One region of the Blautia marasmi genome, then DNA from elsewhere that is predicted to be linked to it. Evidence: a T-box and tRNA genes for the amino acid it is inferred to sense, from the RefSeq annotation. Region 1 holds a T-box; the other holds one or more tRNA genes.
What was found. A T-box is a leader RNA that pairs with one kind of tRNA and senses whether it is charged. The one in region 1 lies ahead of C6P39_RS13390 (valine--tRNA ligase), so its partner is inferred to be a tRNA-Val.
Positions count from the first base shown of each region.

Region 2: it has a tRNA-Val gene. The T-box ahead of C6P39_RS13390 (valine--tRNA ligase) is inferred to sense a tRNA for this amino acid. The anticodon was not compared.

Region 1 is NZ_OIWX01000001.1:3,107,740-3,110,829, reverse strand. It holds gene C6P39_RS13390 (valine--tRNA ligase) at 1-1,752, opposite strand, end outside; T-box leader at 1,874-2,098, opposite strand; cobalamin riboswitch at 2,503-2,692, opposite strand; gene C6P39_RS13385 (small, acid-soluble spore protein, alpha/beta type) at 2,895-3,090, opposite strand, start outside.
Region 2 is NZ_OIWX01000001.1:3,999,578-4,002,667, forward strand. It holds gene C6P39_RS17310 (ABC transporter ATP-binding protein) at 1-1,268, shown strand, start outside; tRNA gene C6P39_RS17315 (tRNA-Val) at 1,458-1,530, shown strand; tRNA gene C6P39_RS17320 (tRNA-Met) at 1,561-1,634, shown strand; tRNA gene C6P39_RS17325 (tRNA-Val) at 1,672-1,744, shown strand; tRNA gene C6P39_RS17330 (tRNA-Met) at 1,777-1,850, shown strand; gene C6P39_RS17335 (BCCT family transporter) at 1,931-3,090, opposite strand, start outside.

The sequences.
Region 1 (3,090 bases):
GGATGCATTCCATACTTTGTTGGCAAAGTTGCGGCTTGCCTCCACTCTCTCCCAGTAGAAACGCATATCATTGCCGGGCGCATTTCCTGTCATGAGGGTAAGACGCAGTGCATCCGCACCGTATTTGTCGATGACCTCCAGAGGGTCAATTCCATTTCCCAGGGATTTGCTCATCTTACGGCCCTGGGAATCACGAACCAGACCGTGGATCAGCACATGGTGGAAAGGTGTCTTGCCGGTCTGCTCCAATCCTGAGAATACCATACGGATAACCCAGAAGAAAATAATGTCATATCCTGTTACCAGCACATCTGTGGGATAGAAATATTCCATCTCTTCTGTTTTCTTTGGCCATCCCAATGTGGAAAAAGGCCAGAGTGCGGAGGAAAACCAGGTATCCAGAGTGTCCTCATCCTGGGTCAGATGCTCACAGCCGCATTTCGGGCAAACCTTTGGCATCTCCCTGGCAACCGCTACCTCCCCGCATTTGTCGCAGTAATAGGCGGGGATCCTATGGCCCCACCAGAGCTGGCGGGAAATACACCAGTCACGGATATTCTCCAGCCAGTGCATATAAATCTTATCAAAACGGTCCGGAACAAATTGCAGGCTTTTGTCTTCCAAAGTCTGGATGGCAGCCTCCCCCATCTCTTTCATCCTTACAAACCACTGGGGTTTGATCATTGGCTCCACGGTGGTGTGGCAGCGGTCATGGGTGCCGACACTGTGGGCATGCGGTACTACTTTCACCAGAAGTCCCTGTTCCTCCAGGTCTTTGACCATTGCTTTTCTGGCCTCATAGCGGTCCATACCCGCATATTTGCCGCCCAGCTCATTGATGGTGGCATCATCGTTCATGATGGTGATCTCCGGCAGGCTGTGGCGTTTTCCCACTTCAAAGTCATTGGGGTCGTGAGCCGGTGTGATCTTTACGCATCCGGTACCGAATTCTTTATCTACATATTCGTCTGCCACAACCGGAATCTCCCTGTCTGTCAGCGGCAGCTTCAGCATTTTTCCAATCAGATCCTTGTATCTGTCATCCTCGGGATTGACTGCAACAGCCGTATCTCCCAGAAGGGTCTCGGGGCGCGTGGTTGCGATCTCTACAAAACGGCCCTCCTCCCCCACGATAGGGTAATTGATATGCCAGAAAAATCCGTCCTGGTCCTCATGTTCTACCTCTGCATCTGAGATGGATGTCTGGCATACCGGACACCAGTTGATAATGCGAGAACCTTTGTAGATATAGCCTTTTTCGTATAATTTAATGAAAACTTCCTGCACGGCCTCGGAACATCCCTCATCCATGGTAAAACGTTCTCTGTCCCAGTCAGCAGATGCGCCCAGTTTCTTTAACTGGTTGATGATCTTTCCGCCATATTCCTCTTTCCATTCCCAGGCGTGTTTCAGAAATTCTTCTCTGCCGATCTCATTTTTATCAATGCCCTGTGATTTCAGCTTTTCAATAACCTTGACTTCTGTTGCTATGGCTGCATGGTCAGTGCCCGGCTGCCACAGTGCTTCGTACCCCTGCATTCTCTTGAAACGGATCAGGATATCCTGCATAGTCTCATCCAGCGCATGTCCCATATGAAGCTGGCCTGTCACATTGGGCGGGGGCATCACAATGGTAAATGGTTTTTTGTCTCTGTTCACTTCGGCATGGAAATATTTGTTGTCCAGCCACTTCTGGTAAATTTTGTCCTCCAGCCCCTTGGGGTCATAAGTCTTGGCAAGTTCCTTGCTCATAATCTCCTCCTTAAAATGAAATGGAATCCCGCGTGCGGCCCTCTTCCTTTTGCATACATTGCGCATCCTGCCCGGAAGACCTTTTGTGTTGCAATACAAAACGCCCTCTACAGACTTAGCTGTAAAGGGCGAAATATTCCGCGGTACCACCTTTTTTTCTCACTCATGTCCGTTAACGCAGACTACGCGTGAAGGCCTACTCCTGATTCATCCTTTACAAACCACACCATTCAGCCCTCCGGTTCAAAAGCTACCTTCCATCCATTCCCCTGAAACGATCTTACAGCCGGTGGATCGTTCTCTCTGTCAGAATCCAGGATGTACTCCTCTTTCTCATCACCTTTTCATACGTCCCATCATAATCACATTATCCAGGTTTGTCAAGTGAATAAATTGTGAAAAAACAAAAATAAGCCCGTTTCTGCGGACTTATTACTCACTTTGCAAGGGATGTTACCCCTCTGATCCTCTCCCCGTTCCGTAACCATTCAGCAGTATCCCTTTGGATATGGGATGTTTGTCCAGCTGCTGGATATCTTCTGAAAATCAGCGTATTGATTGCACAGACCTGCCGGGTTGTTACGGGTTCCTTCTATATAAAAGGGTGCGGATACACGAGACATAAGGATCAGAGGAATCCCTGCCGTTTAATCTGCTGCATAATTCTATAAATTCAGGTTTCGGCCTTTCGGCATTCCATAATAAGAATCTCTTATAGAGATTCAGGTTCTAAACTTTGCACGGAAGTTCTCACCCTACTGCTCTCAAGCAGGTTTCCTGGCTTATGGTTCATCGCTCAGCCGCCTTCTCACACTTTCATGCAATGGCGCTTTGGCATTGCTCCCCATTTACAGTGACCGCATCGCTCAGGACTTGCACCTGATTCCCTTTTCACCAGCACTGTGCGGCCAGTGCGGATGCACTTGATCATTTTATGGAATTATACACATTTATGTTACCATTCTCCACAGGTTCAGTCAAGACCTTTTATCCGTTTGCCAATGTACTGCGAATGTACAGACCTTTTATCACTTTGCGGATGTACTGCGAATGTACAGACCTTTTATCACTTTGCGGATGTACTGCGAATGTACAGACCTTTTATCACTTTGCGGATGTACTGCGAATGTACAGACCTTTTATCACTTTGCGGATGTACTCTCTGCCTTCTTACTTTCCCGTTTTCTTCTTGTCATGATTCCGCCGATCCGCCCTGTCTCCTTGGCTGATAGGCTTTTCCATCCTGTTTCCAGAACCTGGTCAAGCAGTCCCAGTTCCTCTGCTATTTCATATTTCAGCATTTCCTCCCGGGGAATCTTATTTAAGTCAATCTTCTCA
Region 2 (3,090 bases), 890 kb from region 1:
GGCGTATGGCACTGGCTGCCTTGTGGGTGATGCCTGTGGCGTTTGCGATTGTAGGATTTTCAGCCAGGATACAAGGAAAACTCAACGGCAGACAGATGGATGCGAAAATGACATGCGCCGATGGGATTCAGGAGTGTATTGAGACTTCCAGAGATTTGAAGGCAAACAATGCGGAAGAAGAGTATCTGAAAGGATTGGATAAAAAGATTAAAGCAGTGGAAAAACGGGCCATCATATCAGAACTGGGCACGGCCGTGTTTGTGGTATCAGCCACCTTGATTTTAAAGCTGGGCATAGCGACGGCTGCCCTTGCCGGTTCCGTACTGCTTGTCAAAGGAAGCCTGGATATCCTGACATTTTTCATGTTTCTTTTGGTAGTATCGCGTTTATATGACCCGCTGCAGGGGGCCCTTCAGAATCTGGCAGCAGTGATTTCCACACGTACGAATATTTCCAGAATGAATGAAATCCTGGACCATGAGGTGCAGAGCGGCGGTAATACTTTGAATCTAAAAGGTTGTGATGTGGTGTTTGACCATGTGGGATTTGCGTATAACACAGGAGAGGAAGTCCTGAAGGACGTGTCTTTTACCGCAAGCCAGAATGAGGTTACAGCACTTGTAGGGCCATCCGGCGGCGGAAAGACCACAGTATCCAGACTGGCGGCGCGCTTTTGGGATATAGACAAAGGAAAAATAACCATCGGCGGTATGGACATATCCAAAGTGGAACCTGAAACACTGCTGTCCCTCTATGCGATCGTTTTTCAGGATGTAACTCTGTTCGACAATACTATAATGGAAAATATCAGAATCGGAAGAAAAGATGCATCTGATGAGGAGGTGCTGGCAGCGGCCAGGCTGGCAAATTGTGAGGAATTTGCAGGGAAGCTGCCGGATGGCTGGAACACAAAGATAGGGGAAAATGGCTGCACCCTTTCAGGAGGAGAAAGACAGCGTATTTCCATCGCCAGGGCCTTTTTGAAAAATGCACCGGTAATTCTGCTGGACGAGGCAACCGCATCCCTGGATGTGGAGAATGAGACATTGATTCAGACCGCCCTGTCAAGGCTTATAAAAGATAAGACTGTACTGGTCATTGCCCATCGTATGAGAACTGTAGCGGGAGCGGATAAGATTGTTGTTCTTGCTGACGGAAAAGTTGCGGAGCAGGGAACGCCGGAACAGCTTATGAAAAAAGGCGGTGTTTACCGCCATATGGTGGAACTTCAGACCAGGAGCCAGGAATGGACTTTACAGGGAACCTGAGTGGGGCAAATTCAGCCCAAAGCTGAAGCAGGAAATATGGGGACGACATGCAAAATATGGTGTCGTTTCCCATTGATGGGAGAAAAAGAGATTTTTGTATTTTTTTGAAAAAAAGGTATTGACAATTGACACAATTTAAGGTTATAATAGCAAAGCAGTCAAGCGATAGCAGAGACTGCTAAATGAAATGGGATCTTAGCTCAGCTGGGAGAGCATCTGCCTTACAAGCAGAGGGTCATAGGTTCGAGCCCTATAGGTCCCATTCTTTTGCCAAAAGCAAAGAGATACAGATGGCGAGATAGCTCAGCTGGCTAGAGCATACGGTTCATACCCGTAGTGTCGAGGGTTCAAGTCCCCCTCTCGCTACTTGCTGTACAAGCAGCAGATAATCAAATAAAATTATGGGATCTTAGCTCAGCTGGGAGAGCATCTGCCTTACAAGCAGAGGGTCATAGGTTCGAGCCCTATAGGTCCCATTCTTTTGCCAAAAAGCAGAAGAAATACAGATGGCGAGATAGCTCAGCTGGCTAGAGCATACGGTTCATACCCGTAGTGTCGAGGGTTCAAGTCCCCCTCTCGCTACTATAGATAAGCACTTGTGGAATTTATTCCGCAAGTGCTTTTGCTATATACAAATCTGTTTGAGGGCCTGCTTAGATTCTTTAAGCAGGCGGCTCTTTCTCCTCCCTATACATATGCGGCATAAACATAAGCTTTACCGCACTGCCCATAACCAGCAACAAAAATACCGCCGCAGGCAGTCCCCCGATATTGGATATCATTTTCAATCCGTCAACGCCGCTGCCCACATTCATCATGATAAGCGTAATGAACGCGATCAAAATAGCCCAGAGGATTTTAATACTGTTGGGGGATTCAGCCCCTTCCTTTTCCAGACCATGTGTGGACAAGTCGGAGATGGCGATAACTGTAGAATCAGCCGCTGTAACAAAGGAGAGAAACACCGCTATGAGGAAAATAAAAACAAGGACCCCGGTAAAAGGCATATTTTCAAAAAGTTGGTAAATGGTGTTTTCAATTCCTGACTGAAACGCTTCCACCATGCCGCTGTTTGGCCGGTTAAGAGCAAAATGAATTGTGGAGCCGGACATAATGGTAAACCACAGGATACTGAACACAGAGGTAGAGAACAGGTTCATGGCCACTAAATCTTTGATCCTTCGTCCATATGCGATCTTTCCAAGGAAGATTGCTGTAATAGGTGCCCAGGACATCCAGCTGGCAAAATAGAAGATTGGCCACTGGGCTGTCCAGGAGTCTTTGGCAAAGGTACCGGTATAAAGAGACTTGGTAAAAAAGTGATTGAGATAATCACCCAGACATTCCACGCCAAAATTACATATGAAATGTGTCCCTCCGAATATCAGTACAAATCCAATGATGAAGAAGTAAATATAAACATTCATATTGGACAGCCGCCGCACGCCGCGCATGATTCCGGACAGTGCGGAGACAAGGAAGGTGATGATGACCACAAGCATGATCGCTGACCATACAAACGGAGTGGAGTCAATTCCAAACAATTTATGAAGACCACCGCTCAAATTCAGAACTCCCACGCCCAGTGAACCGGTAAGTCCGGCTACGAGTGTGAACAGGCAGACGCTGTCTATGACTGCGTTCAGGTATTTGTGTTCCCGTCCGTTAAGCAGCACCGTGATCATAGCTGCCAGTGAAAATGATTTCTTCTTGTTGTAATAGCCAAAGGCGAACATGACAGCCGGAAGTGTGTAAATGGCGTATGGAAGTACGGTCCAGTGAGTATAGATCGCCGACATGGCAAATTTGGCGGCATCCGGTG